One region of the Pseudoduganella sp. R-31 genome, then DNA from elsewhere that is predicted to be linked to it. Evidence: riboswitches for the same ligand, from Rfam matches in the RefSeq annotation. Region 1 holds a riboswitch; the other holds the start of a gene.
The links. Region 1 has a riboswitch for thiamine pyrophosphate ahead of ACN9MY_RS22050 (TonB-dependent siderophore receptor). Riboswitches for the same ligand answer to the same signal wherever they lie in the genome.
Positions count from the first base shown of each region.

Region 2: linked by a shared signal. The riboswitch ahead of thiC (phosphomethylpyrimidine synthase ThiC) and the one ahead of ACN9MY_RS22050 (TonB-dependent siderophore receptor) in region 1 are both predicted to bind thiamine pyrophosphate.

Region 1 covers NZ_CP183986.1:4,863,329-4,879,167, reverse strand. Annotated here, with positions in the region: gene ACN9MY_RS22050 (TonB-dependent siderophore receptor) at 1-1,817, opposite strand, end outside; TPP riboswitch at 1,891-1,989, opposite strand; gene ACN9MY_RS22045 (iron-containing alcohol dehydrogenase) at 1,997-3,160, opposite strand; gene ACN9MY_RS22040 (ferritin) at 3,286-3,588, shown strand; gene ACN9MY_RS22035 (Imm26 family immunity protein) at 3,698-4,156, shown strand; gene ACN9MY_RS22030 (GFA family protein) at 4,167-4,580, shown strand; gene ACN9MY_RS22025 (VOC family protein) at 4,587-4,985, opposite strand; gene ACN9MY_RS22020 (EthD family reductase) at 5,091-5,417, opposite strand; gene ACN9MY_RS22015 (RNA polymerase sigma factor) at 5,433-6,692, opposite strand; gene ACN9MY_RS22010 (LacI family DNA-binding transcriptional regulator) at 6,763-7,755, shown strand; gene ACN9MY_RS22005 (YciI family protein) at 7,752-8,444, opposite strand; gene ACN9MY_RS22000 (YciI family protein) at 8,456-8,881, opposite strand; gene ACN9MY_RS21995 (VOC family protein) at 8,908-9,387, opposite strand; gene ACN9MY_RS21990 (cysteine synthase A) at 9,477-10,442, opposite strand; gene ACN9MY_RS21985 (ATP-binding protein) at 10,631-11,977, opposite strand; gene ompR (two-component system response regulator OmpR) at 11,991-12,755, opposite strand; gene ACN9MY_RS21975 (hypothetical protein) at 12,940-13,293, shown strand; gene ACN9MY_RS21970 (flagellar assembly protein A) at 13,432-15,321, shown strand; gene ACN9MY_RS21965 (flagellar assembly protein A) at 15,340-15,839, shown strand, end outside.
Region 2 covers NZ_CP183986.1:1,551,267-1,567,105, reverse strand. Annotated here, with positions in the region: gene ACN9MY_RS07205 (UvrD-helicase domain-containing protein) at 1-2,162, shown strand, start outside; gene ACN9MY_RS07200 (DMT family transporter) at 2,385-3,308, shown strand; gene ACN9MY_RS07195 (hypothetical protein) at 3,300-3,737, opposite strand; gene ACN9MY_RS07190 (DUF7709 family protein) at 3,890-4,195, shown strand; gene ACN9MY_RS07185 (aldo/keto reductase) at 4,238-5,350, opposite strand; gene ACN9MY_RS07180 (M56 family metallopeptidase) at 5,498-7,537, opposite strand; gene ACN9MY_RS07175 (S-(hydroxymethyl)glutathione dehydrogenase/class III alcohol dehydrogenase) at 7,783-8,889, opposite strand; gene ACN9MY_RS07170 (response regulator) at 8,927-9,319, opposite strand; gene ACN9MY_RS07165 (ANTAR domain-containing response regulator) at 9,477-10,106, opposite strand; gene thiE (thiamine phosphate synthase) at 10,124-10,741, opposite strand; gene thiD (bifunctional hydroxymethylpyrimidine kinase/phosphomethylpyrimidine kinase) at 10,751-11,749, opposite strand; gene ACN9MY_RS07150 (thiazole synthase) at 11,746-12,528, opposite strand; gene thiS (sulfur carrier protein ThiS) at 12,545-12,748, opposite strand; gene thiC (phosphomethylpyrimidine synthase ThiC) at 12,745-14,604, opposite strand; TPP riboswitch at 14,682-14,793, opposite strand; gene ACN9MY_RS07135 (hypothetical protein) at 14,851-15,468, shown strand; gene ACN9MY_RS07130 (DUF4382 domain-containing protein) at 15,637-15,839, shown strand, end outside.

The sequences.
Region 1 (15,839 bases):
GCCACAGCGTAATCAGCCCACACAGTGGACTTGAAGTTCGGCACATTGGTCACGCGCTTGCCATCGAGTTCGGCCAGGCCGGTGTCTTCCTGCTTCGCGCGGATGGCCGCCATCGAAGCACCCAGCAGCAGGTCACGAGTCACCTTGCCTTGCGCAGTAAATTCCAGGCCGCGATGACGTTCCTGGCCGCTGCGCACGAATGCGTTGGAAACCGGGTCGGTAAACTCCAGGCCCTGATCGATCTGATACAGCGCGGTCGACAGGGAGATGCCGTTGATTTCAGCCTTCGCGCCCAGTTCCACCTGCTTGGACTTGCCCGGCGCCAGGGCGTGCGGATAGTTGGAAGTGCCGAGTGGGGCTACGCCACCGTACTGCAGGCCTTGGGCGTAGTTCGCATAGTAGGACAGCTTGGCGGTCGGGCTGAATACCAGCGACACATTCGGCAGCCAGAAATTCTCGCGAACCGGGACCACGTCAACCTCATTGCGGCGCAGGGAAGCGTAACGCACGCCGGCATGCAGCGCCAGCTGATCGGTCAGGCCGATGACATCCTGCACAAAGGCGGAACGCTCATGATCATTGCGGCGCTCGGAAACCGGGCCAACCTGCTTGTCGGTCATTGGCACTGCAACTGGGTGATAGATATTGCTGACGCCTGCTTTCTCGTATACGTAATCGCCCCAGCTCTCGTGGTTGCTGAAGAAGGACAGGCCGGCAGCCAGTTCATGGCGAATCGAACCGGTCGCGAAGCGGCCATTCAACAGCGCCTTGGCAGACAGCGGCTTCTTCTTTTCACCAAGGCTGCGGTAATCGTAGACATCGTAGTCACCATTGGTGCAATAGCCTGGCCACAACAACTCGTTCTCACAGCCGTATGGGAAGGCCGTGTAGTCATCGCGCTTGAAGCGATGCTGGTTGGCACTCAGGGTGGCCTTCCACTCAGGCGACAACTGGTACTGGAAATTCACGCCGATATTGCTGGATTCAGTCTCCACCGGCTTGGCCCACGGCTGGTCATTCAGGAACGTGTCAGCATCGACCACCGGCAAGTTGGTGCCGCCGATCAGCTGGAAGCCTGGCGCCGACTTCTGCGACTTCTTCTGGTAGTCGGCATCGATCTGCAGCAGCGCCTGTGGGCTGATGCGGAAATCGAAAGCGCCGGACACGAAGCTGCGATGGCCGTCAGCGCCCTTGATGATGGAGCGCATGCGCTCACCTGCAGCATTGAAACGGTAGCCGAATCGGCTATCTTCGAACCGGCCGCCCAGGTCCACCGTGCCCAGCACGGAACCACGCTCGCTCACTTTGAACTGCACGGAACGCAGGTTGTTCTCGGTTGGACGCTTGGTCACGTAGTTCACTACGCCGCCTGGCGCCGCGACGCCTTGCTGAAGGCCGGCCAGCCCGCGCAGCACTTCGATGCTTTCCTTGTTCTCCAGCGGGATCTGGGTATCGCCGGAAATCGGATGGCCATCCTTGCGGTAGGAGTTGGCGTTATTCAGCTTGAAGCCGCGAATCGAGAACTGCTCGGCATAGCCAACGGCGTTGTACGCGTCACCGATGCTGGCGTCGTACTTGACGGCGTCAGTGGTAGTGCCGATGTTCAGGTCTTGAATCTGTTCGCGAGTCAGTACGGTGACGGAAGCAGGCGTCTGCAGCAAGGGCTGGTCGCTGAAACCGGCCACGGACGCGCGTTCGGCGGCCACGCGGTTGGCGGTAATGACCACTTCGGTCATTTTCTGGTCCTGCGCATGGGCGGCAGGGGCGAAGGCGGAAGCAATGGCCAGTGCGGCCAGTGTGAGGCGAGTGCTATTCATGTTTGTGCTCAAGCTGTACGTTATGCGCCAGCGGGAGAGCACGAGGGTGAGAGCAGGCCCCGGGGCTGCGGGCCTTCAACCATCTACGCTTTCCTTCGCTGGCATTATCCAGATCAGGTTCGGAGGGTATTTCTCACCCCGCGCACATGCGCGAGGACCCCTAGCGAGGCGGTATTGTACTACAGGCTCAGTTGCAGCGCCTTGCGCACGTCGGCAGGCGTGATATCGCGGCGTTCGCCCAGGCCCGTCAGGCCGGCAGCTTCCATGGCAGCGACGGTGGCGTCGATCGCTTCCGCGCCCAGGCCGTAGCCGGACAAGCGGGTCGGCACGCCCATCTGCTCGAAGAAGGCGCGCGTGTTGCCGATGGCCGCGTCGATGCGCTCATCGTCGGTGCCCTTGCCGGCATGCAGGCCCCAGACACGTTCGGCATACTGCAGCAGCTTGCCGCGCTTGGCTTCGCGCCGAATCTGCAGGATGCCCGGCAGGACTATCGCCAGCGTCTGCGCATGGTCGAGGCCAAACAGCGCGGTCAGTTCGTGGCCGATGCCGTGGGTTGCCCAGTCCTGCGGCACGCCGACTCCGATCAGGCCATTCAGCGCCATGGTGGCGGTCCACATGATGTTGGCGCGTACTTCCACGTCGTCCGGGCGCGCCAGCACTTGCGGGCCCAGTTCCAGCAGCGTTTGCAGCAAGCCTTCGGCAAAGCGGTCCTGTACCGGCGCATTGGCCGGGTAGGTCAGGTATTGTTCGGTGGTGTGGACGAAGGCATCGACCACACCGTTGCCGACCTGGCGCAGCGGCAGGGTCAGGGTCTTGGCCGGGTCCAGCACCGAGAAGCGCGGATAAACATGCGGGCTCATGAAGGCGCGCTTTTCCTTTGTCTCGGCGCGGCTGATCACGCTGGCGCTATTCATTTCCGAGCCGGTAGCCGGCAGGGTCAGTACGGCGCCAAAGGGCAGGGCAGCCTTGATCACTTTGCCGCCGATTTTCAGGATGTCCCAGGCATCGCCGTCATATGCCGCCGCCGCGGCAACAAATTTTGTGCCGTCGACAACAGAACCGCCGCCTACAGCCAGCAGGAAATCGATGTTTTCGCGGTGGATCAGCTCGACTGCTTCCATCAAGGTTTCATAGCGCGGATTTGGCTCGATGCCGGAGAACTCGAGCACGGTGTGATCTGCCAGGGCCGCGCGCACTTCGTCGTACGTGCCGTTCGACTTGATGCTGCCGCCACCGTAGAGCATCAATACGCGTGCATTGGAAGGAATATGTTTTGCCAAGGAGGTAATTTGACCCACGCCGAAGATGACACGGGTTGGATTGTGGAATTCGAAGTTTTGCATAGTGCCCGGCATTATCGCGCAAATCTCGCCCATCCGTGCGACACCCCGCCAAGCGCCTTGCTACACTTGAGAAATCCGCGCCGCAGGCTGACAATGCGTGTACCCGCATGTCTAAGGAGAGTGAGATGACACAGGAACACGTGGTCGAGCCGCGCGACTATTTGAATGCCCAGGTGCTGGACATGCACCGGGCGCTAACGTCGTTGAGCGAGAAGATCGAGATGCTGGATTTGCAAAACCAGCGCATCGAAACGTGCACCGACCCCGAGCTGAAGCTGGTCATGGCCAGCCACCGCGATTCCACGCGCAAGCAGATCGCAATGCTGCTGGAATGGGTGCGCCGGCGCGACCCGAAAATGGACAAGGAAATGAAGGAAGCGCTGTTCAAGGCGGGACCGATCGCCGCGCAGTACCACTATGGTGATTAAAGTCGGGGTCAGGTCTGGCAATCGGACACGGGCTCGACCGTAGGCGTCGCCTACGGTCGAGCCCGTGTCCGATTGCCAGACCTGACCCCGACTTCGAGAAAGGAAGTCGATGAAGTTGCAGCCGTACCGGGAGGGCAGCTGGTTTGCCATCCCGCTTAGAAATGGCGGCTATGCCACCGGACTGGTGGCTCGCCTGTCACCGCAAGGAAAGGTCATGCTGGCCTACCTGTTCGGGCCGACCCACTGGACGCTGCCGACCCTGGCGGACGTGCAGCAGCTGAAGGCGAACGATGTGCTGAAGGTGATCCGCACCGGCGACATCGCGTTGGCCAACGGGCGCTGGCCGGTGATCGGCAATACCATCGGCTTCCAGCGCATCGACTGGCCGGTGCCGATGTTCATCCGCCGCGCCGATGCCTTGAAGCGCGCCTGGCAGGCAACCTACGGCGACGATCCGGCCAAGCCGGAGCGCGAAGTGTCCGTGCCATACGACACGGAGGGGTTGGAGAGCGATTCGCTGTTTGGCTACGGCTCGGCGGAACTGCTCATGACCAAATTGCTGGAGTAGGGAGATCCCTATGTACACGGGCGGCTGTTTTTGCGGCGCAGTGCAGTATGAAGCAGACGCGCCGGTGTTGAATTGCACCTGGTGCCATTGTTCGATGTGCCGCCGCCTGTCCGGCGCGCCCAGCGTGGCCTGGTTCAGCGTACCGCGCACCCAGTTTCGCTATGTGCGCGGCAAGCCCGCCATCTTCCATTCCAGCCCCGGCGTGACGCGCGAATTCTGCGGCGTCTGCGGCACCCACCTCACCTTTGCCGATGACAGCACGCCCGGCGAACTGGACATCACCACCGCCAGCCTGGACGATCCCGAAGCACTGCCGCCGCAGGACCACACCTTTGCCGATAGCCGCCTGCACTGGGAGCCGATCTGCGACGACCTGCCGCGCTACCGCCGCACGCGCCGCGATGGCGCTCTTGAACGCGCCTAGTCGCTGTCAGGCTTCCGGCGCCACCCACACCAGGTTCCACAGGTGGCCGTCAATGTCCTCGAAGCCCTGGTCGTACATGAAGCCATGGTCCTCCGGCGGGTGCGGCGTGCGGCCCCCGGCGGCAATGGCCTTGGCGATGAGGGTGTCGACTTCTTCCCGGCTTTCGCAGCTCAGGCAGATGACCATTTCATTGGCTTCCTTGGCCTGCGCGACGGGCTTGCCAATCAGGGACTTGAAGAAAGGTTCGGTCGTCAGCATGGCCTGGATTGTGTCGCCGACGACGTTCATGAATGCCGCGTTATCGCCGCTGAATCGTGCATTGAACGTAAAGCCGAGCGCGGAAAAGAAGGCCTTGGACTTTTCCAGGTCCTTCACTGGCAAATTGAGGATGACTTGTTTTTTCATGGCGTTTCCTTGATTGATGTGGAACGGTAATTCGGTGCTGCATCCTGACGACGGATGGCGGGGCACAGAATCGACACGCTGATGAAAAAACCTCTTTTCCTTGAATCAGGCCTCTGAACGCTCCACCACCACTTCACTGATCTGAAGCACGGGTCGAATATCCGTGTAATTCGCGATGTCGCTCCAGATCTCCTGCGCGTGCGGCGCGCGGGCTGCCTGGTAGGCTTCGACAGAGGTGCAGACGAAATCGCACTTGGCCACATAGACGGGGTCTGTGCCCGGAGCGCCGCCTGCAACGCCCTTGTCCACCGTGTAATACAGGCACGCTGCGCCGAGCCGCTGTTTCACCATTGGCATATGCTTCTCGCGGTAGTAGGCGTGATCGAATCGCGCATCTGCGGCATATGGGTACATGACACTAACTTTGATCATCGGGTTCTCTCCTGTTCAACCGCAGGCCGCGGCGCGTGTCAGCAATAGTTGGCGCTCCTGCTCATTTTGCGTAAGCTTCGCGGCGCGTTCGAATTCGAAACGTGCCTCAGGCAGGCGGTTCAGCTTGAACAGGAAGTCGCCCCGCACGCTTGGCAGCAGGTGGTACTGCTTGAGCGCCGGTTCGTCGACCAATTGGTCCACCAATTCCAGCCCCACCTCCGGCCCATAAGCCATGGCCAGCGCCACCGCGCGGTTCAATTCCACCACCGGCGAAGGCGCGCGTGTCGCCAGCGCCAGGTACAGGTCGGCGATCTGCTGCCAGTCGGTGTCTTCGGCCCGGCGCGCGCGGGCGTGGCAGGAAGCGATGGCGGCCTGCAGCACGTATGGCCCCGGCACCCGATTCAACGCTTGCGCGCGCTGCAGCGCCGCCAGCCCGCGCCGGACCAGCATCTGGTCCCAACGCGTGCGGTCCTGCTCCAACAACAGCACCGGCTTACCCTGCGCGTCTGTGCGCGCACGCGACCGCGACGACTGGATCTCCATCAGCGCCACCAGCCCGTGCACCTCCGGTTCGCCTGGCACCAGCTCGGCCAGGATGCGCCCCAGGCGCAGCGCCTCGTTGCACAGGGCGGGGCGCATCCAGTCGGCGCCCGCGCTGGCGGAATAACCCTCGTTGTAGACCAGGTAGATCACCTGCAGTACCGCGGCCAGGCGTTCTTCCAGCTCGGCGCCACGCGGCACTTCGAACGGCACCTTGGCATCGCCCAGGGTGCGCTTGGCACGCACGATGCGCTGCGCCACCGTCGATTCGGACGCCAGGAAGGCGCGTGCAATTTCGTCGGTCGTCAGGCCGCCCAGCAGGCGCAAGGTCAGCGCCACGCGCGCTTCCATGGTCAGCACCGGGTGGCAGGAAATGAAGATCAGGCGCAGCAGGTCGTCCCCGATATTGTCATCGAGCTCGCGCTCGAGGTCCGGCGCGGCGTCCTGCAGCAAGCCTTCGATTTCGTAGGTCAGCTCGGGCTCTTTCTCGTGCACCAGCTTCTGGTGGCGAAGGTAGTCGAGCGCCCTGTTCTTCGCCGCCTGCATCAGCCAGGCGGCTGGCCGGTCGGGCGTGCCGTTTTCCGGCCAGGTCTCAAGCGCGCTGACCAGCGCATCCTGCGCCATTTCTTCCGCCAGTGCGACGTCGCGCAGCATGCGTGTCAGGACCGCGATGATCTTCGCTTCTTCGATGCGCCAGACAGCGTCGATGGCGCGGTGGATGCTGTTGTCGTTCATCCAGCTACTTTACCATCACGGCAGTGATGGCGTGATAAACTCGGCAACTTTTCCAATAATGTACCGGCCGATGAAGAAGAACGTAGCGACAATCCGTGATGTGGCAGCCGCCGCGGGGGTATCCACGGCCACGGTTTCCAAGTTCGTCAACGGCGCGCAGCGCTTTTCGCCGGCGGTCGAAGCCCGGCTGGCCAGCGTCATCGAGGAACTGGGCTACCGCTCCAATCCGATGGCGCAGTCGATGATTACCGGGCGCACCAGGACCATCGGCCTGTCGATCCTGGATATTACGAACCCTCACTACGCCAGCGTGGTAAAAGGCGCCAACCGCGTGGCCCAGTCCCACGGCTACACCGTGCTGCTGGTCGATACCGAAGAAACCCCGGAGCGCGAGCGTCAACTGCTGGAAGCCCTGAGCCGGCGCGTGGACGGCATGATCGTCTATTCCCGCACGCCGGAGGAGGAACTGGACTGGCTGCTGGCGCTGGACCGTCCATCGGTATTTTTCGGCCGGCCGGACTATATCAAGCTGCCTTCCGTGGCCAGCGACGACCAGCTTGGCGCCTTCATGGTCACGCGTCACCTGCTGGCGCAAGGCCACAAGCGGGTAGCTTACATGGGTTACGCCAATTCGCGCCGCGACCGCGAGCGCATGGCCGGCGTGCGCGAGGCACTGGCGGCGCAAGGACTGGATCTGAGCGTATTCGAAGCCGAAGCTCCAGCGTCGTCAGCGGGCGAGAAACTGAGCTCATCGATCATGTTGGGCAGGCAGCCGCCCGACGCGCTGGTCTGCTTCAACGACCTGCTGGCGCTGGGTTTCATGAAAGCCGCCCAGGCGCTGGGCTTCCGCGTCCCGGGAGACGTTTCCGTGGTCGGCTTCGACAATATCCAGTTCGGGAGTTTCGCTTCGCCGGCCCTCACCAGCGTGGACCTGAACAGCGAACAGATGGGCGCGGCGGCCATGGAGAAACTCCTGGCCTCCATCGAAGGCCAGGAAGTCGAGCCGCTGACGGTGGTCAACGCGCAACTCGTGCTGCGCGCCTCCACCGCCACTCGGGATTAGATCGCAACCTTGCGCAGTTCCACTTCCATATCGCCGGGGTTAGGGTAGGGGTAGGACTTGACCCAGGCGATGACATCATCGCGCGAAGCCGCATCCACCGCCCAATAACCGGCGATCAGTTCCTTCACCTCGGCAAACGGGCCGTCGGTGATGAAGGGTTTGCCGCCGCTGAACTTGACGTGCGCACCGCGTGCGGTGGACTTCAAGCCTTCGCCAGACAGTGCAACACCGGCGGCGATGCCGGCATTGTTGGCGCGGTTCATGATGTCGATCACTGCCGCCGGCGGTTCGAAATCCTGCTCCGCCACGGCATCGGAACGCAACAGGATGGCCCAGGCGGTATGCTTGGGCGCCGCGCCGGTGTCGAAGCCTACGCAGCCGCCGGGGCAACCGGCTTCGCGCACTTCGACCACGGCGCTGCCTTCCGCGTCCGCCGATGGCCAGCGCGCAGCCAGTTCGCTGGCGGCGCGGCGGTCTTCGGCCTCGATGAAGGTGAAGCCGGCCACGCTCACATCTTCGAACGGGCCTTCTTCGTACAGCCACTGGCCGTCGCGGCGGCGCATGCGCAGGCCGCCGTCGGCGCTGGAACGCAGCCATTTGGCACCCGGTACGGCCTGCACCAGTTCAGCGGATGGGAAGTTGTCCGATTCCGAGGTGGCGTCGGCCTTCCGAATTACCATGTACTGCATTGAAGTCTCCTTTAAACGGGCGCTGCGATCTTGCTGGCGATGCGCGCCTCCTGCTCACGCAGTTCGGGCGTGAATTCGGCGCCGAAATCCTCGGCCTCGAACACTTGGCGGATTTCGATATCTGAGTCGGTCTCCATCGGATTGGGGCAGCGCTTGACCCATTCGATGGCTTCAGCCAGCGACTTTACCTGAATCAGCCAGAAGCCGGCAATCAGCTCCTTGGTTTCCGAGAAGGGGCCGTCGATGACCGTGCGCTTGCTGCCCGAGAAATGCACGCGGGCGCCGCGCGAACTGGGGTGCAGGCCTTCGCCGGCCAGCAGTACGCCGGCGTTCACCAGTTCCTCGTTGAACTTGCCCATGGCTGCGAGCAGTTCGGTTTTCGGCATCTTGCCGGCTTCGGAATCAGGGGTTGCTTTGACGATGAGCATGAATCGCATGGTGTCCTCTCGATTGAATTTAAAAATCAGCCCTTGCACTCAGGCGAGTTCTTCATCATTTCCTTCATCCCTTCTTCCATCTGCGCGGGAGTCAGGTCGCGTTTGTGGGTGGCGATCGACCAGGAGTGGCCGAATGGGTCCACCAGCACGCCGTAGCGGTCGCCCCAGAACATGTCGGCAGGGGGCATCTTGGCAGTGGCGCCGGCGTCGATTGCACGCTTGTAGGCGGCGTCCACGTCTTCCACATAAATATGCAGGGTTACCGGCGTGCCCTTGTAGTGTTTCGGGCCGAAGCAGCCGGCGTCAGGGAAATCGTCGACCAGCATGATGTTCGAATCGCCGATGCTGATCTGGGCGTGCATGATCTTGCCGCCAGGGCCGGGCATGCGGGAATTTTCTACCGCGTTGAAGGCTTTTTTGTAGAAAGCAATGGCATCGGCAGCGCCTTCGCAGACCAGGTGCGGGGTAACAGTGCGCATGCCTTCTGGAATTGGTTTGACAGTCATGGTGAATCTCCATTCGTTGTTTGGGAACTGGACACCGTTTGCGGCCTCCATATTCCCACGACGAACGGCGATGCGCCAGATCGACACGATTACAAAAGATTTTTTTCAGCCAGCCATTCCGGGTTGAACAGGCGGGCCGCGTAAGTGGCGCCGCGGTCGCACAGCAGGGTGACTATCGTGTGGCCGGGCCCCATCTGTTTTGCCAGCTCAACCGCGGCGGCCACGTTGATGCCGCTCGAGCCGCCGACGTACAGGCCTTCCTCGCGCAACAGGCGGTAGACCATCTGCACGCACGCCTTGTCGTCGATGCGGATGGCGTCGTCGATCGGTGTGCCTTGCAGGTTTGCGGTGACCCGGCTGTTGCCGATGCCTTCCGAAATCGAATTGCCCTCGCTCTTCAGTTCGCCGTGCTTGATCCAGTTGTAGAGCGCGCTGCCGTAGGGATCGGCCAGCACGATTTTTATGTTCGGCTGCTGCTCCTTCAGGTAGCGGGCGACGCCGGCCAGGGTGCCGCCAGTGCCGGTAGCGCAGGTGAAAGCGTCGATGCGGCCATGCGCGTCGTGCCAGATTTCTGGGCCGGTTGTTGCGTAGTGTGCCTGGCGGTTGGCGAGATTGTCGAACTGCTGGGCCCAGATGGCGTTGGGCAATTCCTGTGCGAGGCGGCCGGCGACTTTCTGGTAATTGTTGTCGTCGGCGTAGGGGACGGCTTTGACGGGGCGCACTTCGGCGCCAAGGGTGCGCAGGATGGCGAATTTTTCCTCGGACTGGGTTTCGGGGATGACGATCACGCATTTGTAGCCGCGTGCGGAGCACAGGTGGGCCAGGCCGATGCCGGTGTTGCCGGCGGTGCCTTCGACGACGGTGCCGCCGGGTTTCAGGCGGCCGGAGCGCTCGGCGTCGAGGATGATGGCGAGGGCGGCGCGGTCTTTGACGGAGCCGCCGGGGTTCATGAACTCGGCTTTGGCCAGGATTTCGCAGCCGGTCTCGGCCGAGAGACGGGCGAGGCGGATCAGGGGAGTATGGCCGATGGCGTCGGCGAAGCCTTGGCGGAGCATGACTTCAATTTAGCCCAAAACCGGTAATTCGGGGTCAGACCCGTAGGGTCAGACCCCCAACGGTCTTGCGTCTTGCTGTTGGGTCGAGGCTGTTGACTTTCGTCGAAGATCAAGTGCGCACAACCGAAACCAGCGGCAGATGAGCAGACTGGGTCTGACCCTGCGGGTCAGACCCAGGTTTACCGGTTTTAAAGCGCCCGCAAAGAAATAGTGAACTTCAACCCGCCCCCCTCACGATTGGACACCTCCAGCTCCGCCTCATGCCGCGACAGCACCCGGTCCACAATCGCCAGCCCCAGCCCGGCCCCGTTGGCCTGCCCGCGCGCCGTATCCAGCCGCGTAAACGGCTTGAGCAACTGCGCAATCTGCCCCTCCGGCACACCCACGCCGTGGTCCTGCACCTCGACAACAACGCGCTTGGCCGTATGCACTCCCCGCACCGAGCACTTGATATCAATCTCGGTCACATCCGAATCGAGCGTCTTGCCATAGCGCCGGGCATTCTCGACCAGGTTGGCAATCACCCGCTTCAGGTCAGTTGCATTGCCCAGCACATGCGCATGCTCCGGCAGCTCAGCCGTAACCTTCACATCCGGATGACGTCCAGCCTCATGCGCGCAATCGCTCAGCAGCGCCACCATGTCCACATTGATAAAGCTGGACGCCTCGGTCGGCTTGGCGTAATCGAGGAACTGGGCAATGATGGCATCCATCTGCGCAATATCCGATTGCATGCCCTCGCGCGCCTCCTGCGACAGCTTGGCCATTTCCACCTCGAGCTGCATGCGCGCCAGCGGCGTGCGCAAGTCGTGTGAAATGCCGGCCAGGATCACAGCGCGGTCGGATTCGACCTGCTGCAAGTCATCCACCATCTGGTTGAAGCTGCGGTTGGCCTGGCGTACCTCCTGCGGCCCGACTTCCGGCAGCGGGTCCGGATGGCGGCCCTGGGCAATCTCGCGCGCGGCGGCGGTCAGCCGTTTCAGCGGCAGGTTGATCAGGCTGGAAATCAGCGCTGCGCCAAGCAGCGACACCAGCGCCACCACGCCGGCCCAGCCCAGCCATTCGACCGGCCCCTGCAGGCGCTCGCGCTCCAGCATCAGCCAGTAGCGGTCATCGGCGATCTTGAAGCTGACCCAGTAGCCGGGCACACCGTTCACTTCGGAGGAAAAACGGGTATCGGCACCGAGCTTGGCGCGCACCAGGGTCTGGATGTCGGCCATCAGCCCCGAACTTGGCGGCGGCGCCACCTCGTCGTCGTCCTCCATGGTGAATACGCGGATGCCTTCGTTCGACACCAGTTCGAACAACAGTTCGCGCCGCAAGTCGGTGGCGGAGTGGGTGAGGGCGGCGCGGGTGATGGTCACCACCGACACCACCTGGGCGGCAGTCTGCTGTGCCAGCGGTTCGCGCTGGACGTAGTTGACCATGCCGAACCAGGCCGACATGGAGAGCGTGGTCAACACGCTCAGCAAGAGGAACGTGCGCCAGAACAGGCCGCTGGTCAGCGACGCCGGGCGTGGCAGGCGGAATTTCATCGACAGCCCAAAATCAGCGCGGCTGGCCCTCGGGGATGAAGACGTAGCCCAGGCCCCACACCGTCTGGATGTACAGAGGGCTGGACGGGTCCGGCTCGATCAGCTTGCGCAGGCGGGAAATCTGCACGTCCAGGCTGCGGTCGAACACTTCGTACTCGCGGCCGCGCGCCAGCTCCATCAGCTTCTCGCGCGACAGCGGCTGCCGCGCATGGCGCGCAAACACTTTCAGCACCGAGAACTCGCCGGTGGTCAGCGGCACGGTTTCGCCATTTTTCTTGAGCGTGCGCGTGCCCAGGTCCAGCACGAACTGGCCGAACTCGAAGGTTTGCGGATGCTCGGAAGGCGCGCCCGGGATTTCGTCGGGCTGCTTGCGGCGCAGCACGGCGCCGATGCGGGCCACCAGCTCGCGCGGGTTGAATGGCTTGGGCAGGTAATCGTCGGCGCCCATTTCCAGGCCCACGATGCGGTCCACGTCTTCGCCCTTGGCAGTGAGCATGATGATCGGGGTCTGGTCGCCGGCGCCGCGCAGGCGGCGGCAGATCGACAGGCCGTCTTCGCCGGGCAGCATCAGGTCCAGCACCAGCAGGTCGTAGCGCTCGCGCAGCCACAGCTTGTTCATGGCAGTAGCGTTTTCGGCGGTGACGACGTTGAAGCCCTGCTCGGTCAGGTAGCGGCGCAGCAGGTCGCGCAGGCGGACGTCATCGTCCACCACCATGATCTTGGCCTGGTGGCCTTGCGCGCCGCCTGGTGCGGCAGGAGGGTTAGTGGTGGTATTCATAAGGATGTTGATCTTGTTGAATTGTCAGATGCATGTCGCTATGGTAACGTCATATTGATGGCCGGTGCCATACCGGTGAAAACTCATTACATTTTCTTACAAACTTTACCGGGTCGCTCTTACTATGGGAAGTTGGAGCGCATACACTGCGGGCATGGATACGGCAAGTACGACGAGGACTGCGATGAAACTTGGTGCGAAAACGGGATTGGGCAAAGCGGCTTTGGCGCTGTGCGCCGGCCTGTGCTGCACCGTGATGGCCAGCGCGCAAGCGCAGTCCGACCAGCGCAACCGCCAGCAAGAACGCCGCGAAGCGCCGCGCGACTTCCGCGACAATCGCATGAACGACGCCCGCGAAGTGCGCTATCCACGCCAGTATGAGGGGCGCATGGACGATGCGCCGCGCATGGTGGACGACCGGGACAACGCAGACTCGCGCCGGATGGGGGGGCGCATGACCCCCGACGAGCGCCGTGACCTGCGCCGCCAGATCAATGAAGCGGGCCAGCAAGTGTACTCCCTGCCGCGCAGGCGGTGATTTTGTGACGTTTACGTAACGTTAAGAAAACTTTCGGCTCCGAAAACCTCCGGCATTTAATGTTTTGCGTGTAATATTGATTGCCCGCAAGACAACGCGCCCCGGCGCGCCCAACAATAGGGCACTGGAGGAGGAGCTTTGTCCCATATTGCACAACAGGAGAGCGCCGGCAGCTTGCCGGCCGGCGTGGTCCAGCGGCCCGATGGGGTCTACCTGGACCTGCGCCTGCTCGCGCCTGAACTGAGCGCCGCGGTCGATGTGCTGTACCGCAGCGGTTATGTGCTGCAGGGGCTGGACTATCCGGTGCTGGCGCGCGCCCTGTACGGCGTGGGACCGGAGCTGGCGCCCAGTCCCGAACTGCTGGTGCGCGTGGCCGATCGTCTGGCGCCATTCCCGGCCGAGCGCAAGCCGCTGTACCGCAACGTCAGGATTCGCGACGGCGAAGCGGAATACTTCTTTGAACCGATCTACCTGCCGGCCGAGGAGCTGTCGGACGGCACCCTGCTGCCGGAACGCCAGGCCCACCTCGATTTCGACGAATTCGTGGCCGACATGTGGCTGAAGAACGTGCGCTTCGGCATCCAGGTGGCAGCCGTGCGCGCCGCGCTGGCGGCGCCGAAAGGCGAACGGGTGGCCGCGGCGCTCGACCTGGAACCGACGCCTGCACAGGATGCGCGCGTGGTGGAAGTGGCGTCCGAACTGCACCGCAGCGACGCGCCGCGCCAGCGCGCCGACGGCACGGTCGACCTGACCAGCTTCCAGAACCGTTTCCCCCAGATCAAGCAAGGCATGCGCCTGCTGCAAAAGCTGCCCGGCGTGCCGGGCGAGCCGGGCCGCAATATCGCTGGCCAGCCGCTGGCCGCGCTGGCGCCGAACGACGTGGACTTCAGCCGCTATGCCGGCGAGGGCACGGTCATCGCGCGCGAAGCCGATGGCGAATTCCTGGTGGCGGCACGCGAAGGCTTCCTGAATGTGGACCCGAAAAGCGGGCAGGTGGCGCTGAGCGACAAGATTATCAGCCGCGAGGGCGTGTCCGGCCGTACCACCGGCAACTTGGAACTGATGGGCGCATTCGAAGAATTCGGCGACGTGCAGGAACTGCGCGACGTGAACGGCAGCGACATCACCGTGCACGGCGACGTGTTCGGCAATATCAATTCCAGCGGCGGCACCATCGTCCTGGGCCGCAACCTGGTGGGCGGCCGGGCCATCAACGCCAGGGGCGATATCCGCATTGAAGGCGTGGCCTCCGGTTCCACCATCCAGACAGCCAGCGGCACGATTACTATCACCGGCCGCGCCGAAAGCTGCGTCATCAGCGCGCCCAGGGTGGTGATCGCGGAAGCGTCCAACTGCGAAATCCTTGCCGACGAAGTGACCATTGAACTGGCCATCGGCTGCGCCGTTGCCGGGCGCAGCGTGCTGGTTGAAAGCGCCGGCCCGCGCAAGAACAGCGAAATGCTGGTCTACGTAGTGGTGAAAGACGTCGCCGGCCACGACGCCGAGCTGGAAACCCTGCAAAAACAGGTCGCCGTGCATGAGGCGGAAATCGCCGCCTGGCGCGCCGAGCATGACCGCCTGAATGCCATGGCCGAGGTGCGCAGCTACCTGACGCTGGCAGAAAAGCTGCGCAAGGGCGAGATCCACCTGACGCCGGCCCAGGTGCCGAACCTTAAAAAAGTGGCGGGCGCGGTGGCGCCGCACATCAAGCAAATCGGCCAGCTGCTGCAGTCGATCAAGGTGGCCGAAGAGTCGATCGGCGGCGCGCGCGCCCGGCGCGACGAACTGGAAGCGCTGAAGCGCGATGCCGCCGCCCGTTCCTCGGTGCGCATCACCATGGTCGACGGCGAAGTGCTGGTGCGTACCTTGCCGCTGGGCGAGGCGATGGCGGCCAATTTCATGGCCGCCGCCAAGGATTACAAGGCCATGCTGCGCGGGCCCCGGCTCGATAGCCAGGCCATTTTCGCCGGCTCCAGCGGCAGCGTGAACTGGCATGGCGCTGCCCAGGCCGAGGCGAGCGTAGCGTAGTGGGCCGATAGCCGTACAATGGCGCAAGAAGACTACCCGGGAGACATGGTGCCTGCAGACGCTGCATCGGCCGCCGCGGCGGCCGGCGATCTGCCATCGTCGCTGGTCCAGCGCGCCGATGGCGTGTATTTCAAGGCCGAAGCCCCAGCGGCTTTGCTGCAGGCGGCTGCCAACCAGGTTTTCCTGTCCGGCGCCTGTTTCCGCGGGCTTGATTACGGCGTCTTCGTCCGCGCCCTGTACGGCGTCGGTCACGAACTGCCGGAAGGCATGGCCGGCCAGCCCCTGTGGCGCTTTGCCGACGATATCGTGCCATTCCCCGGCGGGCGGCGCGACCTGTACAAGTCGGTACGCATCGTCGGCGGCGAGGCTGAATATTATTTCGAACCCGTGTTCGTGGAAGCCGAAGGCGAGGCGCCGCTGCCGGCCCACCTCGACTTCGGCGAATTCGTGGCCGATATGTGGACCAAGGGTATCCGCTTCGGCATCGATGCGCCGGTGGTGCGCGAAGCCATTGCCAG
Region 2 (15,839 bases), 3.3 Mb from region 1:
AGGTCTCTCCGGCCGGCGTGCTGGCGGTGACCTTTACCAATAAAGCGGCCAAGGAAATGCTCACCCGTTTGAGCGCCATGTTGCCGATCAATACACGCGGCATGTGGATCGGCACCTTCCACGGCCTGTGCAACCGCTTGCTGCGCACCCACTACAAGGATGCCGCGCTGCCGCAGACCTTCCAGATCCTCGATTCGCAAGACCAGCTGTCGATGATCAAGCGCCTGCTGAAAGCGAACAATATCGACGACGAGAAGTTCCCGCCGAAGCAGGTGATGTACTTCATCAACAACAACAAAGACCAGGGATTGCGCGCCTCGCAGGTGGAGGCCTACGACGCGCTGGAGCGCAAGCTGGTCGAGCTTTACCAGCTCTACGACGACCAGTGCCAGCGCGAAGGCGTGGTGGATTTCGCCGAACTGCTGCTGCGCACCTACGAACTGTTGTCGCGCAACGAGCCGCTGCGCCAGCATTACCAGCAGCGCTTCCGCCACATCCTGGTCGACGAGTTCCAGGATACGAACAACCTGCAGTACGCCTGGCTGAAGCTGATGGCCGGCCATGCCTCGCCGTTCGGCGGCGCGCTGTTCGCGGTGGGCGACGATGACCAGAGCATCTACGCCTTCCGTGGCGCCAACGTGGGCAATATGCAGGCCTTCGAAAGCGAGTTCCAGGTCAAGAACCTGATCAAGCTGGAACAGAACTACCGCTCGCACGGCCACATCCTGGATTCCGCCAACCTGCTGATCTCGAACAACAGCCGCCGCCTGGGCAAGAACTTGCGCACTGACGCCGGCCACGGCGAGCAAGTTCGCGTGTACGAGGCGAGCTCGGACCTGCAGGAAGCGCAATGGATCATCGAGGAAGCCAAGTCGCTGATTGCCGAAGGCGCCCTGCGCCGCGAAATCGCGATCCTGTACCGCTCGAATGCGCAATCGCGCGTGATCGAACATGCGCTGTTCTCGGCCGGCATGCCTTACCACGTGTACGGCGGCCTGCGCTACTTCCAGCGCGCTGAGGTCAAGCATGCCATCGCCTACTTGCAGTTAATGGACAATCCGCACAACGATTCGGCTTTCCTGCGCGTGGTGAACTTCCCGGCGCGCGGCATCGGTGCGCGCTCGATCGAGCAACTGCAGAATGCAGCGGCTACTTACAACTGTTCGCTGTATGCAGCCGTGCCATACATGGTCGGCAAAGCTGGCAGCTCGCTGGCCGCCTTCACCAAGCTGATTGAGGGCGTGCGTTTCGAGACGCAGCAACTGGCGCTGCCGGAACTGGTGAAGATCACGCTGGATTCTTCCGGCCTGCTGCAGCATTACCAGAACGAGAAGGAAGGCGCCGACCGCGTCGAGAACCTGGAGCAGATGGTCAGCGCGGCAACGCAGTTCGTTTCGGAGGAAGGCTTCGGCCAGGGCGCGCCTGCGCACCTCGGTCCGCAGGCCTCTGCAGCAGCAGGCGCGCAAGTGGTGGTGGCCGATGGTGTCGAGATCATTGATGCAGACGCTCCGCTGGCAACCGTGATGTCGCCGCTGTCAGCTTTCCTGTCGCACGCTTCGCTGGAAGCCGGCGACAACCAGGCGCAGGAAGGCCAGGATGCGCTGCAATTGATGACGGTGCACTCGGCCAAGGGCTTGGAATTCGACAACGTCTTCATCACCGGCCTGGAAGAAGGCCTGTTCCCGCACGAGAGCAGCTCGAAGGAAGAAGGCGGCGTGGAAGAGGAGCGTCGCCTGATGTACGTCGCGATCACGCGCGCGCGCAAGCGGCTGTACATGTCGTTCTGCCAGACCCGCATGCTGCACGGCCAGACGCGCTACAACATGAAGTCTCGCTTCTTCGACGAACTGCCGGAGGAATCGTTGAAGTGGTTGACGGCGCGCGTGCAGAACAACTGGTTCTCTACCGGCTCGCGCAAGTCCGCGTGGGATGAAATGCCTTCCGTGCCAAGCGCGGACAACCGCCTGGCTGCACGCATGAACGAGCGCTCCGGTGCATCCGGCGGCTGGCGCATCGGCGAGTCGGTCGCTCACGCCAAGTTCGGCGAAGGGGTGATCGTTAACCTCGAAGGCAGCGGCGCCAACTGCCGCGCGCAAATCAACTTCGGCTCGTTCGGCATGAAGGTGCTCGACCTCTCGGTCGCCAAGCTGGAACGGCTCTGATGCCGGCTCGGGCGGAAGTGCTCGCGTTTCCGCCCACTACTTCACCGCGCTAACTCTTTGAGCGAAATCTAATCCCCGGGTGCCCATAGCTGTTCTCGAAACACAGGTCGCCATCGTTATGCATTTTTGCATAGGATAAACGCGATTATTTGGAATTTTCATGCAATGAGGCATAGCCTACAGTGGACGCCATCGTTACTGACATTCCCACGGAGGCTACCCATGGAAACCCTATTGATCCCTGCTTCGCTCCTAGCCGGCGGCCTGCTCGCCGTGCAGGCGGGCGCCAATGCGCAACTGTCCAAAGCAACCGGCAGTCCTTTTGCGGCAACTACGCTGCAACTCTCGGTCGGCACGCTTGCGCTGCTGGTGCTTGCCTTGCTCACTGGAACATTGACCGCCGTCGCTGCCCTCCCCAGCGTGCCTTGGTGGCATGCGGTCGGCGGCGTGGCGAGCGCCTTCTATGTCGTCTCCACCATCCTGCTGTTTCCTCGCCTAGGCGCGATCGTATCGGTTGGCCTGTTCATTGCGGGCCAGATGCTGGCGTCATTTGCGCTCGATGTCACCGGACTGGCGGGCGGCACGCCGCGCACAATCGATGCGCCGCTTGCCATCGGCATGCTGGCCATCCTGGCAGGTGCCGCCATCATCGTGAAGGGCCAGTCGGGCCAGCAGTCGCAGCCTGTCGCGGGCAAGGCTGGCTGGATTGTCCTGGCGCTGCTGGCCGGGGCGGTCCTTCCGGTGCAGGGCGTGGTGAACGGTTTGCTGCGGCATGACCTTGGTGCACCGTTCGTGGTCGGCGCCGTGAGCTTTCTCGTCGCCACCCTGGCGATGACGGTGACGCTGCTGTTCTCGGCCACGGTACTGCGCGCACCGGCGCCCACGCTGCAAGGACTGCCTGCCATGCCCTGGTGGGGTTGGCTGGGCGGCTTCGCCGGCGCGATCTACGTGACCACCGTTTTCACCGCAATCCCGGTCATCGGCGCTTCGGCGGCAGTCGGCTTGACGGTGGCAGGACAGCAAGTGGCGTCAGTTTTCGTCGACCGTCTTGGCTGGTTCCGGCTGCCGCAGCGTGATGTTTCCGCGCTGCGCTTGACGGGCGTCGTGCTGCTGCTGGCCGGTGTGGCAGTCATCAAGTTACTGTGAGATACGCCAGCCCCACCAGGTATAGTGGTATTCGCGCTCCTCGACCTTGAAGGCGGTTCCACAAACAGAGCATGAACACCGGTAAAAGTCGACCCAGTTGCCTTCGAGGTAGGTGATTCTTTCGATGCGCACATTCCCAGCGGCTTGCTCCTGATTCGGGTCGAACATCAGGTATTCGGGATAAAGGCGGCACAGGCACCCTTCTCCGTCACGGTGAAAACGCAGCTTTCGAAGGGCAAACTGCAGGTGTTTATCGTTGGGGAACACCACGCCCCCAAGCGAGAGCTTCTTCGTGCTGGCCGCAATCTCGTCGAGAATCGAAGCGAGTGCATCCAGTTCTGCGCTGTCGCGCAGCTTGATAATCGCGCATGCACTCGACCAGACCCTGGTCGCATCTCCCGACAGGATATCGTCTTTAAGTTTGCTCATTCTCTAGCATTTGCTCGCGGTTCATCGTGCCTGCATTGTACTGAATGCAGGATTTTCGCCACATCTTGTCGGGAAACCGCCAAGTTGGGGGCCCGGGCCTTGAAGGCGCTCCTGAAGATGCGAATATGCGCTTCATGCAAACCAAAGGAGCAATGATGAACACGCAAAACGAGCTTGCTGCTATCAACCAGAAGATCCTCGCCGACGGCGAGTCCCTGCCGCTGGTGCAGTTAAAAGACGGCAGCAAGGTACAAACCGGCACCGTCGCAACGATGCTGCGCAACATCGAGTTGTACAACGCCGGAGAGCGTGGCGAGATTGAGAAAGAACTCGCGGCGGCCATCCCGACCGTCGCCAAGGTCGGGCTGTTCGACCTGTTCCCCCCGGAAGAATGGATCGCAGGGGACAACCAGGGGCGCCGTCTGGTCGGCACCCTGGCGGCGCAGTACTTTGCCTGAGCGCTGTCCGCACCGTTGCCAGTGACGGACGTCCAGATATTTTTACTGCACGCCTGCCGCGGGGCCGCTGATGCGCACCGGCGCCCGGTATCCGCCCGGCTTGTCGCCCAGCGGCGCCGCGCCCGACAGCATGGTCTGCATGCCCGGGGTGAAGAAGGTGTAGGGATAGCCTGCCGCCTTGGCGCTGACCGCATCCAGGCGTTCGCGCAATTGCGCCGGCAAGTCGAAGTCCAGCGCTCCGAGATTGTCCTGCAACTGCGCCAGCCTGGTCGCACCCACCATCACGGTTGCGACGCCCGGACGGTTGGCCACCCAGTTCACCGCCACCTGCGCCATGCTGCGGCCCACCTCGTTCGCCACCTTTTCCAACTCCGCCACGATCGCGAAATTGCGCTCGTTGAATTTGGCGAAGGCCGGGTTGTTCGAGCCGCTCATGGTTTGCAGGCGCCCTTCGCCGAACTGACCGCCGGTGCTGGGCTTGTACTTGCCGGACAACAGGCCGCTGGCCAGCGGGCTCCAGACCATCACGCCCATGCCATGCCGCGTGCCCAGCGGGATGTATTCGTCTTCAATGGCGCGCTCCACCAGCGAGTATTCCATCTGCAGCGCGGACAATGCTTCGTAGCCGCGCAGTTCGGCGATCGTTTGCATGCGGCTGGCATACCAGGCCGGCACGTTCGACAGGCCGATGTGGCGCACCTTGCCAGCGCGTACCGCATCGTCCAGCGTGCGCAGCACCTCTTCCGGCTGCGTCACCATGTCCCAGGCGTGCACCAGGTACAGGTCGACGTAATCGGTGTCCAGGCGCTGCAGCGAACCTTCCAGCGCGCGCATCAAATGTTTGCGGCCATTGCCGCCCGCGTTCGGGTTGGCTGGGTCGCTGCTGTAGGACGCCTTGGTGGCCAGCACGATCTTGTCGCGCAGGCCGCTATCGCGCACGAATTCACCAACCCAGCGTTCCGATTCGCCATTGGTGTACAGGTCGGCCGTATCGACCAGGTTGCCGCCGGCCTCGGTGTACGTCATGAACTGCTCGCGCGCGCTGGCCTTGTCGGCGCCCCAGCCCCAATCGGTGCCGAAGGTCATGGTGCCAAGCGCCAGGCGCGACACGCGCAAGCCGGAATTACCGAGGGTGTAATACTGTTTGAGGGACATGCTTTCTCCATGGTGATTTGTTGACAATGAGGAAATGCAAAATCAACAATACCATGGAAATGAAAGTCGGGGTCAGGTCTGGCAATCCGCCATCTTTTTCGCCATGCGAAAAAGATGGCGGATTGCCAGACCTGACCCCGACTTTTATTACATAAGGGGCTTGGCGCTGCCGTTGCTGATGGCTTCGTCGATCAGGGCGCGCGAGGCTTTATCGGCTTCACGCGACAGGCGGCCCTGTTCGCGTCCCAGCTCGCCCATTTTGCGGCCCATTTCGGCCAGGGGCCGGGACGCTTCGGCGATGCGGGCGTGCATGGCGGCCATTGGCGCCTGGCGTGCTGCCAGCGCGGCATGGCGGGCGCCGATCTCACTGCCGCGGCGCGCCATCTCTTCCGACAGCGGCTCCATCTGCTTGCGCAAGCCTTCCAGGTCGCGTTCGAGCTGGGCGCGGGTCTTGTCGTCGGCCATTTCCATTTTGCGGCTGGCTTTTTCCATGGCGCGGGCGATGCGTTCCTGCTGGCGCGCGGGCAGCTCCATCTGGCGCTCCAGCTCGCGCTCGATCGCTTGCTGCTCTTTGCTGCCCATGGCGGCTTCGGCTTCTTTTGCGATCTTGTCGCTCATGGCTTCTACCTGCTTGCCCTGGACGTCCATCAACTTGCCCTGCTCTTCCATGAGCTTGCCGTGTGCTTCGGCTGGCTTCCACAACTCACGCACCTTGCCCAGCAGGGCCGGGTCCTGGATGACATAGGACTTGCCATCCTTGCGCACGTAGATGAATTCGCCCTTGGTTTCCTGGTGCAGCTTGCGCAGCGCAGCCAGGTCGCTGGGGGCGCCGTGGAAGTTGGTCACCGATAGCTTCTGGTTGTTGTCACGCACATAGGCGTAGGCGCTGCGACTGCCGTCATCGATGGAGAAGTAGTTGTGGCTCTCGATATCCCGCAGCTCTTTCGGCAGCTTTGGCGGTTTCGGCGGCTTGGGCGGAACCAGGACTGCAGCCATCGGCGCTGGCGGAGCTGGCGGCGCAGCGACAGCAGGAGGTGCTGGCGGAGCTGGCGGCGCGGGCTCGACGTCGTGCTGGTCGTCGGCATCGGTGACGTGCATTGCCACGGCGGGCGCTGGTGCCGCAACAGCGCTGGCGGCGGGGAGCGATACTGCTTGCGGCATGGCGTGGGCATACAAGGCGGCGCAGGCAGCAAAAATTCCTAACAGCGGGGTCGCCATCTTCCAGCTCAGTGGCTGTGCATCGGGACGGATCAGGCGTTTGATTCGGGACATGAGGTCTCCTCCGTTTGCCGCGGGAACGGCAAAGTGATTGGTGGTGAACTGGAATTTATCCAGCTCGGAAAGTGCAAGTGCCAGGCGCCGCGGTTCGCCGAGCGTGCTTGCTGCCAAGTCGTCTGCTATCTGTTCACGTTCGCGGCGGATGCATTGCGACAGCATCCATACGCTGGGGTGGTAGAACAGGAAAATCTCGATGCCGCTCTGGACCAGGTTGACCAGGTAGTCGTGGCGGCGCACATGCGCCAGCTCGTGAGCCAGCAAGGCTTCCAGCAAATCGGGCGGCAGGCCGCTGACCAGCGAGGCCGGCAGCAGCACGATCGGGCGCAGGATGCCGGCTGTGATCGGGCCTTCCAGCGCATCGTCGGATACGCCAAGGCGCACCGGGCGGCGAATGCCCATGCGCTGCGCCAGTGCGGTGGCGCGCGCCTGCCAGGTGGCGTCGGCGTGGTAATGGTTGGGCAGGGTGCGGGTGCGCACCCACTGCAGGCCAAGCGACAGGCGCAGCGTCATCAGCGCGGCGCCGGCGGCCCACAGCAGCACCAGCCAGGGCATCTGGCGGCGCAGCAGGTATTCCCAGGAGGCCATGGCGTCGACGTCGACCAAGGCTGTTTCGGCGCCCTGGCCGTCGGCGACGCCGGGAATGGCGGCGATGGCGCCGGCTTCCAGCGGGGCCGGCAGCACGTAGCCGGTGTCGGCGGCGTCGGCCAGGCGCCAGGCGAAGTTGGCCAGCGGGAGCGCGGCGCACAGGAACAAGGCGATGCAAGCCACCAGGTAACGGGCCTGCGGCTTGGCGTTGCGCAGCGCGTGCAGGAGCAGCGCCGCGACGCAGCCGATCAGCAAGCCTTGCCACAGGAAGTGCAGCAGGGACCAGCCCAGGGCGGGGATGACGGCGTTCAGCAGGTTGCTCATGGCAGGCGGCTCCGGTTTGATGGTGTCCTTGCAAACTAGATTAAATGATCTAGAACTTTATGTCTAGAACTTTTTGTCTAGATCGGGATGCAAGTGCTCTGGAGCCAATGTAGCCGCGCGCCGCCACGGCGGCATGCGAAGTGCGACAGAATGCAGATTTGTTGTTCCAGGATGCTTAAAACCGGTAAACCTGGGTCAGACCCGAGGGTCTGACCCAACCGGCCGAAGCCACGGACTGTAGAGGTTTAGTAGACGACCACGGAGCGGATCGATTCGCCGCGTTCCATCAGATCAAAGCCTTCGTTGATGCGATCGAGCGGCAGGGTGTGGGTGATCAGCTCATCGATCTTGAGCTTGCCTTCCATATACCAGTCGACGATCTTCGGCACGTCGGTGCGGCCGCGCGCTCCGCCGAAAGCAGAGCCCAGCCAATGGCGGCCGGTGACCAGCTGGAACGGACGGGTGGAGATCTCCTGCCCCGCCGCCGCCACGCCGATCACGATCGACTTGCCCCAGCCTTTGTGGCAGCACTCGAGCGCCTGGCGCATCAGCTGCGTATTGCCGACGCATTCGAAGCTGTAGTCGGCGCCGCCATCGGTCAGCTGCACAATGGCGTCCACCACGTTCTCCACGTCGCGCGGGTTGATGAAGTGGGTCATGCCGAACTGGCGCGCCATCGCTTCGCGCGCCGGGTTGATGTCGATGCCGATGATCTTGTCGGCGCCGACCATCTTCGCCGCCTGGATCACGTTCAGGCCGATGCCGCCCAGGCCGAACACCACGACGTTGGCGCCCGCTTCAACCTTGGCGGTGAACAGCACGGCGCCGACGCCGGTGGTCACGCCGCAGCCGATGTAGCACACCTTGTCGAACGGCGCGTCGGGGCGGATCTTGGCCAGCGCAATCTCCGGCACCACGATGTAGTTGGAGAAGGTGGACGTGCCCATGTAGTGGAACAGCGGCTTGCCGTCCAGCGAGAAGCGGCTGGAGCCGTCCGGCATCAGGCCCTTGCCCTGGGTGGCGCGGATCGCCTGGCACAGGTTGGTCTTGCGCGACAGGCAGAATTTGCACTGGCGGCATTCCGGCGTGTACAGCGGGATGACGTGGTCGTCCTTCCTGAGCGATGTGACGCCCGGCCCGACGTCGACCACCACGCCTGCGCCTTCATGGCCGAGGATGGCCGGGAACAGCCCTTCCGGATCGGCGCCGGACAGCGTGTAGTGGTCGGTGTGGCAAATGCCGGTGGTCTTGATCTCCACCAGTACTTCGCCCGCGCGTGGCCCGTCCAGGTCCACTTCTTCAATGGTCAGGGGCGCGCCCGCCTTCCATGCAACTGCTGCTCTCGTCTTCATCCCGGTACTCCGAATGTGATAAAGACGACAGCATAGCCTAACTCCTCACCGCCAGCATGGACTCCAGCCCCAGCATGTGCGACACGGTGCGCCACAACTGGCGCGGCGAAGTCCAGGGCTTGGGCAGGAAGGCGTGGGCCTGGTGGTGCAGCATCGGCTGGCTGGCCGAATACAGCAGCACCGGAATGTCTTGCTCGGCCTGGCGCATGGAGCGGATCAGGGCGTGGCCATCGCCGTCGGGCAGGTCGGGATCGATCACCAGCAACGCGAATTCGCCTTGCTGCAACTGGCTTTGCGCCTGGTCGAAGCTGGCGGCATGCACCACGTGGATTTCGGGCGCCAGCAAGGTCGCCAGGACCACGGCGCTATCTTCATCGTGATCGACGTGCAGCACCCGTGGCGCCGGATGCAAATCAAAGGACATGTTCATGAAGCGGTTCTCCGCACTGCAGGGGGAATGGTCGGCGGAGCTGGGCCGAAGGATATTGCCGGGCCGCGAAGGAGTGGCGGCCGCTGAAGGGTGTTGCGGCGGGCGAGTCGGGGCCCACCGCAATAGTCTAATGCAAGAAGATGGCCTGCGGAAAGTCTTATTTTTTCAGGCGTGCGTTAAACGCTGCATGCAAGCCATTCAACATTTCCTCGGCGGCCAGCAGCTGGTCGGCCACTTCATTGATCTTGCGCCGGCTGGAGCGGGCGTGGTCGCGCAGTACTTCGAAGGCGGTGTTGCGGTCGGTCTGGTACTTGCACATCAACAGGCCGACGGCCAGGCTGGTCTCGCGGCCGGCCGCCAGCGCCGCGTTGAGGTTGATCTCGGTGCGCCGCAACTGGCGGATTTCGTCGGCGCGCGCCAGGCCGGCCTCGAAGGCCGGCATCAGGTGGTGCTCGTCGACAGGTTTCACCACGAAACCCACGGCGCCGTAGGCGGCTGCCTGCTTGCCGGCGTCGGCGTCGCCGCGGCCGGACAGGAACATGAAAGGCACCGTGGTGTTGCGGTTCAGCTGCTTGGCCAGCTCCAGGCCCGACATGCCCGGCATGTGGATGTCGAGCAGGGCCAGGTCGGGTTCGCGCTCGGCGATCAGGGACAAGGCCTGGTCCGATGAATGCGCCAGCATGGTGTCGTAGCCGGCGCGGGCTAGCAATTCGCCCAGGAACTCGGTCAGGATCTTGTCATCATCGACGATCAGGATCAGGCGCTTTTGCGGAGTCTGGGCGTTCATCGGCGTCAACCTTATGGTTATGCTAATGGACAAATTATAGACTGAAACTGCCGCACTGCCGCCGCTACATCTTCGGCCAGGTAGACGCTGGTGATAACCGCTACCAGCTGCGCCCCCTCGGCCACCAGCGGCGCGGCATTCTGCGGCGTCATGCCGCCGATGACGCACAGCGGCACGCTGATCACCTCGCGCGCATGGCGCAGGATGGAAGGCTGGGTGGTGACGGCGTACTGCTTCACCTTCGATGGATAAAAGCCGCCGAACGCCACATAGCTGGCGCCGGCCGCCTGTGCCGCCTGGGCGCGCGCCAGCTCGCCGTAGCAGGAAGCGCCAATCAGCTTGTTGGGGCCGAGCGAAGCGCGCACCTCGGCCAGCGGTGCATCAGTGCCGCCGAGGTGCACGCCGTCGGCGCCCAGTTCGCGGCACAGCGCCACGTGGTCGTTGACCAGGAAAGGCACGCTGTACTTGTGGCACAGTTCGCGCAGCGCCCCGCCCTGCTCGCGCCGCAGGGCGGCACTGGCGTCCTTGTGGCGGTACTGCAGCAGCGCGACGCCGGCGCGCAGGGCCTGCTCGGTGACCTCGAGCAGCTTGTCGGTGTCGTCCCAATTCGGGGTCACCAGGTAAAGTCCTTGCATTATTTCTCCTTATCGCTGCGGAATGCGCTGGCCGGGTGCGATCGCATATGAGGCGGCCAGTGCGCGCTGGGTGTAGCCTTGCGCCTTGGTTAATGCTTGTGCCATGGTATTGCCCAGCGCCAGCAGGGCTGCCGTGGCGGCGGCCAGCGTGCATCCGCTGCCGTGGAAGCCGCCGGGCAGGCGCGGCCAGCTCCAGTTCTGCTGGCGGTCCGGCCCGAGCCAGCGGTTGACCACCACGTCGCTGTCTTCGTCGTGGCCGCCGGTCACCAGCACGTGGGTGCAGCCCAGGGCGCGCAGCGCGCGGGCATGGGCCAGTGCATTGCCATGGGCAGTGCCATGCCATGCCCGCGGCACGCCAGGCGCCGCGCGGGCGGGCACTTCGCCACGCTCCGGGCCGGGTTCATCGTACGGTTCCGCGCTGCCAGCAACCGGCGCGGCGGCCATGGAGGCCATCATGGACTCCGCCGCGGCGCCCACGCGAACGGGAGCGCGATAGCGCGCCGCGTTGCCAGCCAGGGCTGCCGCCTCCGGTCCATTCGGCGTGATCAGCGTTGCCAGCGGCAGCAAGGGCGCCAGCGCCTGCACCGCATCGTCGCGGCCCAGCGCATCTCCGTGACCGCTGCGCAGCACGGGATCGAGCACCACCGGCGGATCGCTGTACAGCCGCTGCGCCCAGCCCGGCGCCGCGCCGGCTGCCGCGCGATGCGTGGCGCGCAGCTCGCCGATCAGCATGGCGATGGCCTGCGCGTTTTCCGCGCTGCCCGGAATGCCGATCTTCACCGCCGCCACCGGCACCTGCGCCAGCAGCGCGCGCGCCTGCTGCAGCACAACATCCGCAGCCACCGGCATCACCGCATGCACGCGGTTATTGTCCTGCACCGTGATGGCAGTCAGCACCGGCAGCGCATGCGCCCCCATCGCGGTGATGGCCTGGATATCGGCCGCCATGCCGGCGCCGCCCGAAGGATCGGCGCCGGAAAACACCAGCACGCAGGGCCGGTCGCTCATGCGAGCCTCCCCGCCGTCGGCGACGAAGGCGAGGCGGCGAAACGGCGCGGCATGCGGCCTGCCAGGAAGGCTTCACGGCCGGCCTGCACGCCCAGCTTCATGGCGCGCGCCATGCGTACCGGGTCGCCGGCAGCGGCGATGGCGGTGTTCATCAGCACGCCGTCGCAACCGAGCTCCATGGCAATCGCTGCATCGGAGGCGGTGCCGACGCCGGCATCGACCAGCACCGGCACCTTCGACTGTTCGATGATCAGCGACAGGTTCCACGGATTCAGGATGCCCATGCCGGAGCCGATCAGCGACGCCAGCGGCATCACCGCGCAGCAGCCGATGTCTTCCAGCATGCGCGCCTGGATCGGGTCGTCGCTGCAGTAGACCATGACGTCGAAGCCGTCCTTCACCAGTTCGCGCGCCGCGACCAGGGTTTCCGGCATGTTCGGGAACAGGGTCTTCTCGTCGCCCAGCACTTCCAGCTTGACCAGCTTGTGGCCGTTCAGCAGCTCGCGCGCCATCTGCAGCGTGTACACGGCGTCTTTCGCCGTGTAGCAGCCGGCCGTATTCGGCAGGATGGTGAATTCGTGCGGCGGCACATAGTCCAGCAGGCTGGGCGCGTGCGGGTCCTGGCCGATGTTGACGCGGCGGATCGCCACCGTGATGATTTCCGCGCCCGCAGCCAGCGTGGCTTCGCGGGTCTGCGGCAGGTCCTTGTACTTGCCGCTGCCGACCAGCAGGCGCGAGTTGTATTCCTTGCCTGCGATAACCAATGGTTTGTCTTGCATTTGCAGTCTCCCCTTTTTAGCCCCCGCCGATGGCGCGGACGATGTCTACTTTATCGTTGTGGTTGAGCGCGACCTGCGGCCAGCGCTGGCGCGGCACCACCTGGCGGTTGACCGCCAGCGCCAGCGCCTGGCCGGTCAGCTCGAGCGAATTGATCAGCTGGTCCAGCGTCTGCTGCGGCGGCACCGCATGCGCGGCGCCATTCAGTTCAATCTCGATCATGCTTGCTCGCGGTAGATGTTCGCGCCGCCCTTGACGAACTCGATCGATTTTTCCTGCATGCCCTTGGCAGCGAACTCGCGCACTTCCTGCGTGATCTTCATCGAGCAGAAATGCGGGCCGCACATGGAGCAGAAGTGCGCCACCTTGGCCGAATCCTTCGGCAGGGTCTCGTCGTGGAATTCGCGCGCGCGGTCCGGGTCCAGGCCCAGGTTGAACTGGTCTTCCCAGCGGAATTCAAAGCGCGCCAGCGACAGCGCGTTGTCGCGGATCTGCGCGCCCGGATGGCCCTTCGCCAGGTCCGCCGCGTGAGCCGCGATCTTGTAGGTGATGATGCCTTCCTTGACGTCGGCCTTGTTCGGCAGGCCAAGGTGCTCCTTCGGCGTCACGTAGCACAGCATGGCGGTGCCGTACCAGCCGATCTGCGCCGCGCCGATGCCGGAGGTGATGTGGTCGTAGCCCGGCGCGATATCGGTGGTCAACGGGCCCAGGGTGTAGAACGGCGCCTCGCTGCACTGCTCCAGTTGCAGGTCCATGTTCTCCTTGATGAGCTGCATCGGCACGTGGCCAGGGCCTTCGATCATCACCTGCACGTCGTGCTTCCAGGCGATTTGCGTCAGTTCGCCCAGGGTTTTCAGCTCGCCCAGTTGCGCCGCATCGTTGGCATCCCACACCGAGCCGGGACGCAGGCCGTCGCCCAGCGAGAAGCTCACGTCGTAGGCCTTCATGATTTCGCAGATCTCTTCGAAGTGCGTGTACAGGAAGTTTTCCTGATGGTGCGCCAGGCACCACTTGGCCATGATCGAACCGCCGCGCGACACGATGCCGGTCATGCGGTTGGCCGTCAGCGGCACGTAGCGCAGCAGCACGCCGGCGTGGATGGTGAAGTAGTCGACGCCCTGCTCCGCCTGTTCGATCAGGGTGTCGCGGAAGATTTCCCAGGTCAGGTCTTCGGCCTTGCCGTTCACCTTTTCCAGCGCCTGGTAGATCGGCACGGTGCCGATCGGCACCGGCGAATTGCGCACGATCCATTCGCGCGTTTCGTGGATATGCTTGCCGGTGGACAGGTCCATCACGGTGTCGCCGCCCCAGCGGATGGCCCAGGTCATCTTCTCCACTTCCTCGCCGATGGAGGAGGTCACGGCGGAGTTGCCGATATTGGCGTTGATCTTGACCAGGAAATTGCGGCCGATGATCATCGGCTCCAGTTCCGGGTGGTTGATGTTGGCCGGGATGATGGCGCGGCCGCGGGCAACTTCCTGGCGCACGAATTCCGGCGTGATCTCCTCAGGGATGGCGGCGCCGAACGATTCGCCACGGTGCTGGCGGCCCAGCAGGTCGGCCATGCGCTGGCCCTTCTCGCCCTGGGCACGCAGGCCGGCCAGGTATTCCTTGCGGCGCAGGTTTTCGCGGATCGCCACGTATTCCATTTCCGGCGTGACGATGCCCTGGCGCGCGTAGTGCATCTGCGTTACGTTGCGGCCGGCCTGGGCGCGGCGCGGCTGGCGGTGCAGCTCGAAGCGCAGCGCGTCGAGCTTTTCGTCGGCCAGGCGCAGGCGGCCGTAATCGGAAGTCGGGCCGGCCAGCAATTCGGTGTCGTCGCGCTCGGCGATCCAGGCGGCGCGCGGCGTGCCCAAACCCTTGCGAATGTCGATGGCGGCGTCCGGATCGCTGTACGGGCCGGAGCAATCGTACACGGTGACCGGTGCGTTGTCGCCGGACAGGCTGATTTCGCGCATCGGCACGCGCAGGTCCGGGCGGCTACCGGTAACATAGATCTTGCGGGAATTCGGCAGCGGGGTAACGGCTGCGGAGTCGACCTCGGCCTGGGCGGCGAGGAAGGTTGGATTGGCGTTCATTTTGGCTCCTTTGTTGGCGCAGGAGCCAGCAAAGGAGGTTAGGTTGCGCTTGCGGTTGCGCCGTGTAGGCGCAACCGCTGCGTATCCTGAAGCTTCCCTTCGCTGGCATTATCCAGATCAGGTTCGGAGGGTATTTCTCACCCGCGCACCCGGTATCGAACCGCGCGCACAGGACCCCTAGCGTGTGCCACCTTTCGGCAGCGAGCGGATTATATCTATAATCGGTGCGCATTAAAAGGAGACCGGATGCGATATGTAGTATTCCTGGCAGCGATGGCTGCGCAGGCCGCCATGGCGGCGCCAGGCGCCGATGCGCGCGCCCCAACGCTGGCCGAGCAGCGCTCGTTCGAACAGTTCATGCAGCGCACCGCGCCGGGCGCGCCCGTTCCGCCGCTGCGCATTGAGCGCGGACACGATGGAAGAAAATGGATTGCCAGCGCTAGCAGCGACGCGCCGCCGGTGCGCCTGGTGCTGCCGCTGTGCCGCGTCACGCGCACCCGCTACGCACAGCAGGCCGACGACAGCTGGAGCGCCGACAGCAGCCAGCATGTCTGGATTCACCACACCACCAGCTGCGGCACGCCGCCGGCCACGATGGTCGAACTGCGCGCGCCGCTGGCCGAGATCGACATGCTGCGCCTGATCCAGGCCCAGGGCGAACTGCTGCAGCGCGCTCGCCTGCTCATGGCCGGCAACACCAGTTGCGCACCAACGCGCTCGCGCAATTTCCAGTTGCGCGCACTGGGCCGCAGTCCCGATGGCATGTTCCTGCTTGCTTACGAAAGCGATATCGGCAGCAAGGTAGACGTGACGGTGCGGCCGTCGCGCGCGGAGCTCACCGCGTGGAATGTCAACTGCCCATAGGAGTGCGGGATGGCTGTGTTGCCATGCGCCAACACAAGGCGGAACCGCTCAGTTACTTGCCATCTGCAAGTGTAACAATTCGTTACTATGTGCGTAATCGCACATAGCGTTTTTCCTCTCGGTTCCGATAATGGAAGAGCACCAATAACTACTTCGAGAGGCAACACCATGAACTCCAAAGTCTCCCTGCTTCCACTCGCACTGACATCCCTCTTGCTCGCGGCCTGCGGCGGCGGTGGCGGCGGCGACGCCCCGCCGGTCCAGACCATGGGCACCCTGGGCGTGTCGATTACCGACGCACCGGCCTGCGGCTTCGATGCCGTCAACGTGACGGTCAACAAAGTTCGCGTCAACACAAGCGCGACCGCCAG